DNA from 2 places in the Micrococcus sp. KT16 genome. Region 1 is predicted to be linked to the other one. Evidence: predicted binding sites of a transcription regulator. Region 1 holds the regulator's gene; the other holds the start of a gene.
The links. The regulator LexA, encoded in region 1, represses DNA repair genes until DNA is damaged. The targets are predictions, from matches to a motif close to TCGAACANNTGTTCGA.
Positions count from the first base shown of each region.

Region 2: DE149_RS10270 (DUF6504 family protein) is a predicted target of LexA. The motif match lies at 4,502-4,517, and genes of this name have one in related genera.

Region 1 is NZ_QNRG01000002.1:178,066-185,773, reverse strand. Features, by position in the region: gene DE149_RS02965 (NAD(P)-binding domain-containing protein) at 1-307, opposite strand, end outside; gene hflX (GTPase HflX) at 752-2,392, shown strand; gene DE149_RS02955 (ATP-dependent DNA helicase) at 2,389-4,488, shown strand; gene lexA (transcriptional repressor LexA) at 4,532-5,248, opposite strand; gene DE149_RS02945 (LysM peptidoglycan-binding domain-containing protein) at 5,540-5,914, shown strand; gene DE149_RS02940 (histidinol-phosphate transaminase) at 5,958-7,079, shown strand; gene hisB (imidazoleglycerol-phosphate dehydratase HisB) at 7,261-7,708, shown strand, end outside.
Region 2 is NZ_QNRG01000015.1:28,128-35,835, reverse strand. Features, by position in the region: gene DE149_RS10305 (S-(hydroxymethyl)mycothiol dehydrogenase) at 1-224, opposite strand, end outside; gene DE149_RS10300 (hypothetical protein) at 430-687, shown strand; gene DE149_RS10295 (SOS response-associated peptidase) at 689-1,510, shown strand; gene DE149_RS11870 (hypothetical protein) at 1,724-2,440, shown strand; gene DE149_RS10280 (PKD domain-containing protein) at 2,509-2,979, opposite strand; gene DE149_RS10275 (DUF6318 family protein) at 3,453-4,172, opposite strand; gene DE149_RS10270 (DUF6504 family protein) at 4,648-4,974, shown strand; gene DE149_RS10265 (DNA polymerase III subunit alpha) at 4,971-7,708, shown strand, end outside.

The DNA.
Region 1 (7,708 bases):
GGTCGGCCGGCGGCACCGGGTCGCCGGGCAGCTCGTGGATGTGGTTGACGGTGGCCATCGTGAGCGAGTCCCAGCGGTGCTGCCACGCGCCGCCCGGGGCGGTCTCCGCGTCGAGCACCACGAACGTGCCGGGGGCGTCGTCGGGGACGCCGGCGGCGCCGTCGTCGTTCGGACCCAGCCCCACGAAACCGCGGCGGCGCAGGTGGTAGGCGGCGGACAGCCCCGCCTGGCCCGCGCCGATCACGACGACGGTCGCCCGGCCCGTCCGGCCGGGCCGCGGCGGGGCGGGGGAGGGGGACGCGGTCATGCCCGCAGGATACGTGCGCGTCGTCAGCGGACCGGGCGCCGGGGCCCCTGTCGCCCACACGCGCCGCCCGGTACACTCGACGCCCATGTGGATCTTCCTGCGCTGACGCCCCCGCGTCACTGCCCGCCCCCGCCCCCTCGCGCGCCCGCCTCGGATGAGGCCGTCGAGCGCGCCCCGGCACCTGATGGAGATCCCACCATGGACGATGTGGTCCGTCCCTGCACGCCCGCCGACGAGACCTCGTGGCTGCGGTGCCGCGTGCTCACCTTCCCCATGCCGACGGAGCCGCCGCGAGATCGTCGCAGCGCGGCGCCGACCTCCGCCTAACCGGCCGTGCGCGTCACCCGCCACGTCCGCCCCCTGCGGACAGCCGCCTAACGCGTCCGCCGACCCCTCTACCCTGAGACGATCGGGTCGCCCGACCGCGGCGGCCCAGAGGAGACCATGACTGAGAAGAACCAGCACACCCCCGGCCCCCAGGGCGCCCACGGCTCCGAGGACGAGATCCAGGCCGTGATCGACCGCATCCTGGCCGCCGATGACGCTCGCCGCGCCTCCGAGCGCGAGGCGACCGGGCGCGGCTCCGCGGACGGCGCCGCCGCCGAGCACCGGGACGCCCCCGACGCCGGCACCCCGGACCGCTCCGGCGCGCTCGCGGGCCGTGCACTCGCCCTGGACGAGGGCGAGGACGGGCACACGGACGCCGACGGTGACCAGGACGAGCTCGCCGCGCGCCACTCCCTCAAGCGCGTGCAGGGTCTGTCCACCGAGCTCGAGGACATGACCGAGGTCGAGTACCGCCAGCTGCGCCTGGAGCGCGTGGTGCTGGCGGGCGTCTGGACCGAGGGCTCCGCGGAGGATGCGGAGAACTCCCTGCGGGAGCTCGCCGCGCTCGCCGAGACCGCGGGCTCGGAGGTGCTCGACGGCGTCATCCAGCGCCGCGCCACCCCGGACCCGGCCACGTTCCTCGGCAAGGGCAAGGCGCAGGAGCTCGCCGAGATCGTGGCGCTCTCCGGTGCGGACACCGTGGTGGTGGACTCCGAGCTCGCCCCGTCTCAGCGTCGCGCGCTGGAGGACGTGGTGCGGGTGAAGGTGATCGACCGGACCGCGCTGATCCTGGACATCTTCGCCCAGCACGCGAGCTCGCGTGAGGGCCGCGCCCAGGTCGAGCTCGCGCAGCTCGAGTACCTGCTGCCGCGCCTGCGCGGCTGGGGCGAGTCCATGTCCCGGCAGGCCGGCGGCCGTGCCGCCGCCGGCGAGGGCATCGGCTCCCGTGGACCCGGTGAGACCAAGATCGAGCTGGACCGCCGCCGCATCCGCACCCGCATGGCGAAGCTGCGCCGGGACATCGCCGGGATGAAGCCGGCCCGGGAGGCCAAGCGCGCCAACCGTCGTCGCAACCGGGTGCCGTCCGTGGCGATCGCCGGGTACACCAACGCCGGGAAGTCGTCCCTGCTCAACCGCCTCACCCACGCCGGGGTGCTCGTGGAGAACGCCCTGTTCGCCACGCTGGACCCCACCGTGCGCAAGGCCATGACGCCGGACGGCATCGGCTACACCCTCTCGGACACGGTCGGCTTCGTGCGGAACCTGCCCACGCAGCTGGTCGAGGCGTTCCGCTCCACCCTCGAGGAGGTCGCGGACGCGGACGTCATCCTGCACGTCGTGGACGGCTCGCACCCGGATCCCGAGGGCCAGATCGCCGCGGTGCGCTCCGTGTTCGCGGAGGTGGACGCGCACCGGATCCCCGAGATCATCGTGCTGAACAAGGCGGACGCCGCGGACCCGGCCGTCGTCGCCCGGATCCGGTCCAAGGAGCCCCACGCCGTGGTGGTCTCCGCGCGCACCGGCGAGGGCATCGACGAGCTCGAGCGCGCCATCGCGGCCACCATCCCGCGGCCGGACGTGCGGCTCGAACTGCTGATCCCGTTCACCCGGGGTGAGCTGGTCTCCCGCCTCCACTCGGCGGACGCGGAGATCCTGGCCGAGGGTTACGAGGAGGGCGGCACCCGCCTGTCCGTGCTGGTCCGTGAGGACATCGCGCCGGACTTCGCCGAGTTCGTCGTGGAGGCGGACGCGTCGTGAGCGAGGAGGAGCAGGAGGCCGGGGCGGGCGGCGCGCAGCCGCGCACGGAGCACGAGCGCGAGGCGCTGCGCCTGCTGGATGCCGCGGTCCAGGCCACCGGCGGCCAGCACCGCGCGGGACAGCGGGAGATGGTGCTGCAGGTGGCGCGCGCCCTCGAGTCGCGCCGCCACCTGCTCGTGCAGGCCGGCACCGGCACCGGCAAGTCCCTGGCCTACCTGATCCCCGCGATCCAGCACGCGATGACGCAGGAGGACCCCGTCGTCGTCGCCACGGCCACGCTCGCGCTGCAGGCCCAGATCATGAAGCGGGACGCCCCCCGGCTGGTCGAGGCGCTCAAGGACGAGCTGCCCCGCGAGCCCGTCGTCGCCCTGGTCAAGGGCCGCTCCAACTACCTGTGCCGCCACAAGGTGGACGGCGGCTACCCCGGGGACGAGGGGGAGGAGGCCCTCTTCACGGTCGCCGACGACGGCGGGGTGATCGGCTCCGCCACGGACGGCGCCGCCGGGCCCTCCTCCCTGTTGGGCAAGGAGGTGATGTACCTGCGGGCGTGGGCGGACCAGACCGAGACCGGTGACCGCGACGACCTCGAGGTCCCCGTCACCGACCGCGCGTGGCGGCAGGTCTCCGTCTCCGCAGTCGACTGCCTCGGCGCGTCCCGCTGCCCCCAGGCCGAGGAGTGCTTCTCCGAGCGGGCCCGCGCGGACGCGGCGGACGCGGACGTCGTGGTCACCAACCACGCGATGCTCGCCATCAGCGCCTTCGAGGGGCTCGCGGTGCTGCCGGCGTACTCGGCCGTTATCGTGGACGAGGCCCACGAGCTCCAGGACCGGGTGACCGGTGCGGTCACCGGGCAGCTGTCCGGGTCGATCGTGCACGGCGCGGCCACCTCGCTGCGCCGCCACACCACGGTGGCCGTGGAGGATCTGATCGAGGCCGGGGCGGCCCTGGACCGCGCGTTCACGGACACCCCGTCCGGCCTGATCGCCGCCGGCCCGGACGAGGTGCAGGAGCAGGCCCTCACCGGCGTCCTCACGGCCGCGCGCCAGTGCCTGTCCGACCTCGGCCAGGACAAGGACAAGGAGGCCGACGCCGACGGCGGACGGCAGATGGCGCGCTCGCGGATCCTCGAGGTCCTCGAGGTGGTGGAGCGCATGCTCGCGGCCCGGCCCGAGGCCGACTTCCCCGAGGTGCTGTGGGCCACCCGCCCCGGCCACTTCGAGCCCGGCGTGGGCTGGCAGCCGGGGGACGAGACCGACCCGCCCCAGCTCTACGTGGCCCCGCTCTCGGTGGCCGGCAAGCTGCGGGAGGGCCTGTTCGGCAAGGCGACGACGGTGCTCACCTCCGCCACGCTCACCGTGGGCTCGGGGGAGCGCCGGTTCGACTCGGTGGCCGGCGACGTAGGCCTGGCCGGCCCGGACGCCCCGAAGTTCGAGGCCCTCGACGTCGGCAGCCCCTTCGACTACCCGCGTCAGGGGGTGCTCTACGTGGCCCGGCACCTGCCCCGGCCCGGCCGGACGGCCTCGCCCGAGTCCCTGGATGAGCTCGAGGCGCTCCTGAGTGCGTCGCGGGGCGGGGCCCTCGGCCTGTTCTCCTCGCGCCGGGCGGCCGAGGACGCCGCCGCCGAGATGCGCCGTCGGCTCGGGCCGAAGACCACGATCCTGTGCCAGGGGGACGCGACCCTCTCCGCCCTCGTGCGCCAGTTCGCCGAGGAGCCGGACACGTCCCTGTTCGGCACCATGAGCCTGTGGCAGGGCGTGGACGTGCCGGGGAACTCGCTGCGGCTCGTGGTGATCGACCGCATCCCGTTCCCGCGGCCGGACGACCCGCTCTCCCAGGCCCGCACCCGGGACGTCGCCCGGAACGGCGGCAACGGGTTCATGCGGATCTCCGCCACGCATGCGGCCGTGCGCATGGCCCAGGGCGCCGGGCGCCTCGTGCGCTCCGTGACGGACCGCGGCGTGGTGGCCGTGCTGGACCCCCGCCTGGCCACCGAGCGGTACGGCGGCTACATCACGAGCGCCCTGCCGGACTTCTGGCGCACCACGGACCGCGACGTCGTCCGCGGGGTGCTGGCACGGCTCGCCTCGGGCGATTGACCTCGCTCGGCCTCGGGCCGTCGGCCCGGCCGGAGGGAGCGGGTCAGAGCGAACGCAGGACCGTGACGACCCGCCCCATCACGGTGGCGTGATCGCCGAGGATGGGCTCGTAGGCCGTGTTCTGGGGGAGGAGCCAGGTGTGCCCGTCGCGGCGGCGGAAGGTCTTCACGGTGGCCTCGTCGTCGAGGAGGGCCGCGACGATGTCGCCATTCTCCGCCGTGTCCTGCCGGCGCACCACCACCCAGTCGCCGTCGCAGATCGCGGCGTCCACCATCGAGTCGCCCGTGACGCGCAGCATGAACAGCTCGCCCTCGCCCGTGAGGCGTCGCGGGATCGCCATGACGTCCTCGACCTGCTGCTCAGCCAGGACCGGGCCGCCCGCCGCGATGCGGCCGACCCAGGGGACCGGCACGCTGTCCGCCTCGTCTGCGCCGGTGTGCCACGCGGGGATCGCGGAGACCCGCGACGACGGCGCAGCGGTGGGGGAGGCGGCCTCGCCCAGCGGGGTGCCGTCCACGTCGAGCAGCACCTCGAGGGCACGCGGGCGTCCGGGGTCGCGCCGGATGTAGCCGTGCCGCTCGAGACGGCCCAGCTGGTGCGTGACGGAGGAGAGCGAGGCCAGGCCCGCGGCGTCGCCGATCTCGCGCATGGAGGGCGGGTAGCCGTGGTCGGCGATCGCGTCCCGGATGGTCTGCACGATCCGCCGCTGGCGGTCGGTGAGCGGCGCGCGCGCCGCCGGCTGATCGTCGGTGGTGCTCATGGCTGCCGTCCGTTCTCCCGGGGTGATGGTGGCCGGACTCGTGTTCCGGCGTCCGGCTGCCGTCCGGACGCTTACCGTGTCCGCCCCCGCTGGTTGCCTGTGTCTTGGCGGTCCCGGGGCGTTCCGGGGCGTCCGTGCATGGCCTCGAGCCTAGAGGAGAGCCGCCTCTCCTTCAAAGATATGTTCGATCTCGTCGTGGCATGTCTCGAACACCTGTGCTAGAAAGGCATTCGAACGGATTCGAACACATGTTCGATCACCTGGAGGGCATCCGCCCCGGAGGAGGACACCATGACGCTCACCACCGCCCAGTTCGCCGGCTCGCCCGCGACGGCGCGGCCGCGTCCGGCCACCATCCGTCTGACCCGCCGCGGCCGCCTCGTGCTGCGGGGGATCCCCGTGATCGCCGCGGCCGTGGCCGCCACGCTGGCGGCCGCCTTCTTCCTGGGTGTGCTGCTGTCGCCCGCCGCGGTGTCCGCGGACACCGCGGGGCCCGCCACCCAGTCCGTCACGGTCATGCCCGGGGACAGCCTGTGGACCATCGCCACCACGGTGGCTCCGGAGGCGGACGTCTACGAGGTGATCGCCACGATCGACGAGCTCAACGGGCTCGAGGGCCGGGCCCCCGCGCCGGGCGAGGAGCTGTTCGTCCCGGCCACGCGGTGACGCACGGCGGGCCTCGCCCTCCACGCTTCCTAGACTGGCGGCCATGACCGACCTCAGCTCTCTGCCCCTGCGTGAGAACCTCCGCGGCCTGAGCCCCTACGGCGCCCCCCAGCTGGACGTGCCGTACATGCTCAACACCAACGAGAACACGCATCCGGTGCCGGAGGAGGTCGCCACCGCCATCGCCGAGCGGGTCGCGGCCGTCGCCGGGGGGCTGAACCGCTACCCGGACCGCGAGTTCACGGGGCTGCGACGTGCGCTCGCCGGCTACCTCGGCCACGGCCTCACGGCGGACCACGTGTGGGCCGGCAACGGCTCCAACGAGATCCTGCAGCAGATCCTCCAGGCCTTCGGCGGCCCCGGGCGGACACTGCTGAGCTTCCTGCCCTCGTACTCCATGTACCCGCTGCTGGCCGGCGGCACGGACACCGTGTTCGTGGACGGCGGCCGTGCCGAAGACCACACCCTCAGCGCCGAGCACGCGGCGGCCATGGTGCGGGAGCACCGTCCGCACGTCGTCTTCCTGGCCTCGCCCAACAACCCGACGGGCACCGCCCTGGACCTGGCGACCATCGAGGCCGTGTACGCCGCGCAGGCGCAGAACGAGGCCGCCGGCGGGCCCGGCGCCATGGTCGTCGTGGACGAGGCCTACGCGGAGTTCGCCCTCGCCGGCACCCGCTCCGCCCTCACCCTCCTGCCCGGCCGTGAGCGGCTGATCGTCACGCGCACCATGTCCAAGGCGTTCGCCCTGGCCGGCGCGCGCCTGGGCTACCTGGCCGCGGACCCCGCCGTCGCCGACGCCCTGCGCCTGGTGCGCCTGCCGTACCACCTCTCCGCGGTCACGCAGGCCACGGCGGAGGCCGCCCTCGATCACGTGGACGCGCTGCTGCGCACCGTGGAGGACATCAAGGCCCAGCGCGACCGCATCGTCTCCACCCTGCGCGGCCTGGGACTGAGGCCCTCGGTGTCCGACTCGAACTTCGTCTTCTTCGGTCACCTCGAGGACGCGTCCGACGTGTGGCGCCGCCTGCTCGACCGCGGCGTCCTCGTGCGGGACGTCGGCATCCCGCACCACCTGCGCGTCACCGCCGGCACCGAGGCGGAGACGACGGCGTTCCTCACCGCTCTCGCGGAGGTCCTCGGCGAGACCGGGGACCGGTCCTGAGGCGTCACCGGAGTCTCGGCGTCCGCCCGGCTCCCTAGGATAGGGACAGCGCGCGCGGCGCCCCGGCCCGCCGGCACCGGCCGCGCGCACCCGCATCCCCCCGCACCCGTCCCGGACCGGTGCGGACCCAGCCCGAGGAGGACCCGTGGCAGCCGAGTTGATCTCCGGACGCCGTGCGCGCATGACGCGCACCACGAGCGAGTCGGACGTGTACGTCGAGATGGATCTGGACGGCACCGGCCGCGCTGAAATCTCCACCACCGTGCCGTTCTACGACCACATGCTCACCGCGCTGTCCCGGCACTCCCAGATCGACCTGACGGTCCGTGCCACCGGGGACACGCACATCGACGTGCACCACACGGTCGAGGACGTCGCCATCACCCTGGGCGAGGTGCTCAAGACCGCGCTCGGGGACAAGTCCGGCATCCGCCGCTTCGGCGAGGCGTCCGTGCCGCTGGACGAGGCGCTGGCGCGCGCCGTCGTCGACGTCTCCGGCCGGCCGTACCTCGTGCACGAGGGCGAGCCCGAGGGCCAGCAGTACCACCTCATCGGCGGGCACTTCACCGGTTCCATGACCCGCCATGTGTTCGAGTCGATCACGTACCACGCGGCGATCTGCCTCCACA
Region 2 (7,708 bases), on a different contig from region 1:
CCCTCGCCGATCGCGGAGACCACGCCCGTGGCCTCGTGGCCGAGCAGGTACGGGTACTCGTCCCCGATCCCGCCCTGCTGGTAGTGCAGATCCGTGTGGCAGACGCCGCAGGTCTTGATGTCGACGACGGCCTCGCCGGGTCCCGGATCGGGGATGACGATGGTCTCGATGGTGACGGGGGCGTCCTTCGCCATGGCGACGACGCCGCGGACCTTCTGGGACACGTTGTTCCTCCTGGTGGTGGGGATCTGCCCGATGCCGCGCATGCGTGGGGCAGCGCGACGTGCGGGCTCGTTCTGCCCATCCCATCACAGGACCCTGTGCGACGCATCGGTGAGCGGCCGGGGGGCCTGGTGTGTGGCGTCACCACGACGGCCGGGGGAGACTGCAACCGGACCCGCAACATCGATGCGAACGGAGGGGCGAACCGTGGCACGACATGGCAGAGACGAGGACGAGGCGTCCGAGGCTCCGGAGGCTCCAGCCGGGGCTCCGGCCGGTGCCGGCACGCTCGCTCAGTGGCGCATCCCGCTGGTGGGGCTGCTGATCGGCGTCGGCCTGGGAGTGGTGTTCGGACTGGGCACCGAGAGTCCCTGGGGCAATGTGCTCGGCTGCGCGATGATGGGCTTCGCCCTCGGCATCGCGTGGATGTATGTCGAGCGTGGCCGGGACGGGAGGGACCGCTGACGTGTGCGGCCGCTACGTGATGGCCCGCGCCACGAGCGACCTGGTGGCCCTGGGCGATGCCGAGACGAATGAGGAGCTGGTGCTCCGCCAGAGCTGGAACGTGGCGCCGACAGCCGAGGTGCCGATCCTCGTGGCGCACGCGGACGGCGTTGGCGCCGGAGTGACCCGGCGGATCCACGTGGCGCGCTGGGGCCTGGTGCCGCCGTGGGCGAAGGAGCTGTCCGTGGGGTCCCGTGCGTTCAACGCGCGCTCGGAGACCGTGGCCTCCAAGCCGACGTTCCGGGCCGCCGTCCGCGCTCGACGCTGCGCCGTGCCGGTGGAGGGCTACTACGAGTGGAAGACGCCGGAGCCTGGCGCCAAGGGTCCCGACGGGCGGGCCGCGAAGAAGCAGCCCTACTACGTGCACCCGGCCGGGGCCGGGGACGGCGAGGGGCCGGTCATCTGGTTCGCCGGCCTGTACGAGTGGTGGCAGGACCCCGAGGCCCAGGCCGCGGGGGAGGACGCCTGGGTCCTCTCGACGACGATCCTCACCATGGCCGCACCCGACGCGGACGACGACGAGCCGGTGCTCGCCGCACTCGGCCAGCTGCACGACCGGATGCCCGTGCCCATGGACGCCGAGACGATGGACCGGTGGCTCGCCCCGGACACGCTCGGGTCTGCCGAAGAAGCCGACGCCCTCGTGGGCGAGGTGTGCGCCGGCGCGTACGACGTCGCGGCGGGCTGGTCGCTGCGGCCCGTGGGGGGCGCCGTGGGGAATGTCCGGAACAACGGGCCGGAGCTGACCCAGGAGATGAGAGAGCAGCAGGGAACGCTGCTCTGAGGGACGGGGCGACGGGGATGACCTGCCCGTGAGGCGCGGGAACGCGGTGCCGCGGCACCGTGATCGGATCGAGACGGATCCGAGACCGTCCTGAACTCCCCCTGAGAATGGGCTCTGCGTAGCGTGGATGTCACCGGGCCGGCGCGAGCGCCGCATCTTTTGGAGGGGTGCCACGGCGAGGCCGGAGACGGTCATCTCCTGTTCACCCTGTCCGTGGACGGTACCCCGGTGGCCGCCGCCCTCTATGACGAGGCCGCCGGCACTCCGGAGGGCAACAGAGGCCCCTCTGCCGGACTCGTCTACGCGTGGGGCGAGCACAGCCTGGCCGACCCCGTGTTCGGGGACTACCCCGAGCGGTTCCTCACGCTGGAGCACGCCGAGTCGGGCGTGCTGCTGCCGTTCCGGTCCGAAGGCCTGGGCGACGACGCAGCGGTCGCGGAACTCTCGTGGGGTCCGCGCTGGGGTGCCCTCTGGCGCGACACCACGGTGGACTCCTTCACCGGGTTTCACTACCTCGCCGACGCGACATGCCCGACCGACGACCGCCTCGTCCTCGACTGGTCGCTGGACGGGATGACCAAGAGTGAGGACGTCATCATCACCCAGGACGCGGCGCGGTCCGACGTCTTCGCGCTCGTCGAGTTGCTCGCGGACGGGCAGAAGCCCCGGGCCCTGAACGTGCCGGCGGGGGAGGACGCCCCGTCTCCCGGCGAGGCGGACCCGGTGCCGCCCGCCGAGCAGGAGCCCGTCGACACTCCGGCGCCCGTGGCCGGGGAGGAGCCGGGAGAAGGAACGGGCGGGGAGGAGACCCACACGACCCCGGACACGGTCGAGACCGGGCGTGAGGTTCCGGCGGGCGTGCTCGGAGCACTCGCGGCCCTCGGCGCGGGACTCGTGCTCATGGCCCGGGGGCGGGTGCGCCGGGTCTGACACACCCGACCGACGAGTGGGCCGCGGGGCGGTGGACGGGAGACCGTCGGCCGCCCCGCGGTCTGTGCTCAGCCGGCCGGAGCGGATTCGATGGGGCCGGTGCAGCCCCAGGCTGAGGAGTCGACGCTGCAGTCATCGGCGACATTGCGGGTGATGGTGCGCCAGATGTTCGCGGTGACGGGGGCCGAGTCGAGGCTGATGGTGCCCGGGATGAGCACCCACTCGCCCCCGGCCTCCCGGTATTCGCCGATGTAGACGGTGGTGAGGCGGACCGTGTACTGCCCGGTGTCCTCGTACACGTGGCTCGTGGGGGTGGGGACGTTGAACTCCGGCTGGCTCTGGCCTGCGACCGAGGTGGTCTTGGTGGGGGACCCGTCCCCGTAATCCCAGTGGAAGCTCACCGGCGTGGCGCGGAGTTCGACCTCGACCCCGTTGAGGGTGGTGACGAGCGTGCGCGTCTCGGCGTCTGCGTAGAAGTTCGTCTCCGCATTGCGGATCCCGCGTCCGCCGTTGTCCGACCGGATCTCAGGCTCCAGCACGAGGAGCGTGCGGACCTCGTCGATGGAGACGGGCGGGGCGCCGTTGCTGGAGGCCTTGGCCGTCCAACATTTGGGGGCGCCATAGACGGGATTCGCATCAGGTTGACGGGTGTCTATGGTCTGCGCCCGGATCCATGAACCCTCGGGGCAGAAGTTGTCCTCCTGCTCTCGGCAGCTCTCGAAATCCGGATTGCCCAGCTGCCCTGAGAAGCATGCACTGACCGTCTTGTGCTCTAGGTGGGAGTCTCTGCCAGAGTCTCGACTCCTGCTCCCCGCGGTCACAGCACTTTTGCGATCAGGCCTTTTTTCATTACGACAGTGAGACGTTCCATTAAAAGAGTCTGATCGAGCGGAATAATTGATATTCGTTGATTTGCAGGTGGCGGAGGAAGGCGAAGTGACAGCCCAGGCGCCTGTCGCTCCGACACTAGCTAGCGTGATAGCCGCTGCCATAGCAATCAGTGTCTGGTGCTTCATTGAGACGGGTCTCCACCCTCGTAGGTCATTTCATCAATCACCCAGCGGCCGTTGTTGGTGTCGTAGGAGACCTCTACTAGCCAGGGCTGCTTCGACGCATGTGCGACTCGGGCGTCCTCTGGAATGGAGCCATCACTGGAATACCCGGTCCCGTCTTCAGTTGTGATGAGCAACGTCGAGATGTACCCGTTCTCCGACTGTGCAGTGAGCATCGAGTCAATTCGAGGTTCCGTGCCGGTGTACCAGCCACCATCCTTATAAATTCCATCAATGCTGTCGCTACGGACCGAACAGAACTCGCAATACTCGCTGTAGAGAGAGTCGAGGAGTTCCGTGTCTCCGGTCTGCTCGGCGTAGTAGTGCGCGTCCCAGAAATAGCGAATCGCCGCCTCGGCGCCCTCCTTGGTCTCTTCCTTCATGGCGGCGGGCATCTCCGGCTTGGGCACGTTCTGAGCGGGACCGTCGGCAGATGCGGGCACGTATTCGCCGGACCTGCTCTCCGTGGCCGTGGGGGATGAGCTGACGCCCGCGGTCTCGCTCGTGCTCGCGGACGTCTCGACGGCGGGCTTGGCGGACGAGGGCGACGTCGTCGACGACTCGGCGGGCTCGGACTGTCCGCCGCAGGCGGTCAGTGCGAGCGCCAAGGCCACGCTGAGCGTGCCGGCCTGGGCGAATCGGCGGCGGCGCAGGGCGCGCCCGGGTGCGGTGAGAGACATTTCCCCTCCAACTGGACGTCCGTCGTGTGTCCGCGCCTCCCGCGCTGATCCCGCAGCGCGGTGCCCGTGGCATGCGAGGCCCGGTTGGTTCGGAGTATACGCAGACGGATTGTGGTCCTGCTCGCATTGTCCACAGGGCCGTGCCGACGCACTTCTTCCGGCCCAAGAGACGATTTTCTCGTGCATGTGCGCCCCAGGGTCGGATTCGAGGCCCACGGCCAGGACTCGGCCAGCCGGCCTCACGAAAAGGGCGTTCCCGGCCTCGCTCGTCTCGGGGCGGTGCGTCCTTAACGTGTCCGGCGGCCGCCCTACATTCGCCCCCATCGCATTCGAACACATGTTCGAGTACGATCGGGGGTGCGGCCCCACCTTCCCACTTCTTCCCCGCGTCCGGTCCGCCGGACGGGCCGCGCTCCCATCGCCCGACGGCACCCCGTCGTCGGTCCGGTCAGCAGTGCACAGGGAGAGAAGCAGAATGGGAGTCCTCACACAGTCGGTGGCGGTGGAGTGCGGAGCAGACGGCACCCCGCAGGGGCTGCGCTGGAACGGGCGGGACTACGTCCTCGCAGAGCGCCCCGTGCGCTGGTTCGAGCGGCGCCGCTGGTGGGCGGAGGAGGTCCGCGCGGAGAAGGGCCGCGGCGCCGGTCTCGTCGACCACGAGATGTGGCGGCTGCAGGTCCGCCTGGCCCGGGCCGGCGCCGCGCCCCTGCAGACCCTCGACGTCGCCCACCACCTGGACTCCGGCCGGTGGCGGCTCGTGCGCGTCCACGAGCACGCCCAGGACCTGAGGCGGTCGGCATGAGCCAGGCAGCCGCGGCCGGATGCACCGCCGCCCCCTTCGCCCACCTGCACGTCGCCTCCGCGTTCAGTGCCCACTACGGGGCCAGCTGGCCCGAGGACCTCGTGGCCGCCGCCGCGGCCGCGGACATGGACCTGCTGGCCTGCACCGACCGGGACGGGCTCTACGGCATGGCCAAGCACGTGGGCGCCTGCCTGCGCCACGGCATCACCCCGATCGTGGGCGTGGACCTGGCCGTCCGGTGGAGCGAGGACGAGGACGCCGGCCGCGTGGTCGTGCTCGCCCGAGGCGGCTGTCATGGCTCCGGCTACCGCTCCCTGTGCGAGCTAGTCTCCGCCGCCCACGCCCGCACCACCGGGGGAGCGGCGGGCGGCAGCCCCTGGGCCAGCGTCGCCGAGCTCGCCGCCGCGGCGGCCGGCCGGGTCCCCACCGCCGCCAACCGGGACAACCCGCCCACCCCCGAGCTGTTCGTCCTCCTCGGCCCGGACTCGGACGTCGGCCGCCACCTGGCCCGCCGCCGGTACGCGGCCGGCCTCGCCGCCCTGCGCCGCTGGAAGGCGGCCCTGCCCGCAGGCAGCCCCCACGCCGACGTCGTCACCCACCTCTCCGCCCCCGGCCGCCGCCTCGACACCGGGCACGCCGTGAAGACCCTCCGCGCCGCCCGCCAGGCCCGCATCCCCGCCGTCCTGACCAACGCCGTGCGCTACGCGGCCCCGGACGGCGCCGCCACCGCGGACGTCCTCGACGCCGTCCGCGCCCTCAGCTCCCTCGACGCCCTCCACGACCTGCAGCCCAACGGACAGGGCTGGCTCAAGTCCACCGCCGCCATGCACCGCATCGCCCACGAGGTCGCCTCCGCCGCCGACGACCGCCCCGCCCCCCTGCTCGAGGCCACCCGTCGCCTCGCCGAGGCCTGCGCGCTCGACCCCGAGACCGACCTCGGCTGGGGCGTGCCCCGCGTCCCCGAGGCCGCCGTCATCGGCATCGACGGCCCCCCGGAGCACGTGCTGCGCGAGCGCACCCGCACCGGCCTCCTCGCCCGCTACCCCCACCTCCACACCGGGGGAGGCCTCCCCGGCACCAGCCAGGCGGCCCGGGACCTGCAGGACCGCGCCGAACACGAGCTCGGCATCATCACCCGACTCGGCTTCTCCTCCTACTTCCTCACCGTGGCCGCCGTCGTCGACCTCATCGAGGGCATGGGCATCCGCGTGGCCGCCCGCGGCTCCGGCGCCTCCTCCCTCGTCAACCACGCCCTGCGCATCTCCCATGTCGACCCCATGGCCAACGGCCTGATCATGGAGCGCTTCCTCTCCACCGACCGCTCCACCCTCCCGGACATCGACATCGACGTGGAGTCCGCCCGCCGCCACGAGATCTACCACGCCGTCGTCGATCGCTTCGGCGCCGAGCGCACCACCCTCATGAGCATGCAGAACGCCTACCGGGCCCGCGGCGCCGTCCGCGACGCCGGCCTCGCCCTCGGCATGCCCGAACCCGAGGTGGACGCCATCGCCAAGCAGCTCTGGCGCTTCTCCGCCTCGAACTTCCGCGAGGCCCTCCAGCGCATGCCCGAACTCGGCGGCCTCTCCCGCCGCATCGAGTCCGGCCGCGCCGAGGGCGACCGCCAGCTGGACCTGCTCGTCGACCTCACCGAACGCCTCGACCGCCTGCCCCGCCACATCTCCATGCACCCCTGCGGCGTCATCCTCGGCGACGCCACCCTGCTGCACCGCACCCCCGTCCAACCCTCCGGCATGGGCCTGCCCATGAGCCAGTTCGACAAGCACGACATGGACCCCATGGGCTTCCTCAAGCTCGACATCCTCGGCGTGCGCATGCAGTCCGCCATCGCCTACACGATCGCCGAGGTCGAACGCACCACGGGCGAGCGCATCGACCTCGAACAGGTGCCCCTCGACGACCCCGCCACCTACGCGATGATCCGCACCACCCACACCCTCGGCTGCTTCCAGATCGAGTCCCCGGGCCAGCGCGAACTCGTCGGCAAACTCGCCCCCCGCGAGTTCAACGACCTCACCGTGGACATCTCCCTCTTCCGCCCCGGCCCCATGCAGTCCGACATGGTCCGACCCTTCCTCGAACAGCGGCACGGCTGGGCACCCGCCCACTACCCGCACCCCGACCTGCGGCCCGTCCTCGCCGAGACCCACGGGGTCACCGTCTTCCACGAACAGGTCCTGCGCACCATGGACGTCATGACCGGCTGCGGACTGGCCCGCGCCGACGAGCACCGCCGCCTCCTCGGCGGCCCGCAGGAACACCTCGTCGAAGAGGCCTTCCGCACCGGCGCCCTCGCCCGCGGCTACTCCCTCGAAGTCATCGACGAGGTCTGGGCCACCCTCTCCGCCTTCGGCTCCTTCGGCTTCTGCAAGGCCCACGGCGCCGCCTTCGCCGTCCCCACCTACCACTCCGCCTGGCTCAAGACCCACCACCCCGCCGCCTTCATGGCCGCCATCCTCGAACACAACCCCGGCATGTACCCCGCCCGCCTCATGGTCGCCGAGGCCCGCCGCATGGGCATCCCCGTCCTCCCCGTGGACGTCAACGCCTCCTCCCGCCACGTCCACGTCGAATGGGTCCCCGCCCACCCCGAGATCGACGACGGCGCCCCCGGCCGCTGGGGCATCCGCCTGCCCCTCACCAGCCTCTCCGGACTCAGCGAAGCCGAGACCGACCGCCTCGACGCCGGCCGCCCCTACCGCTCCCTCGCCGA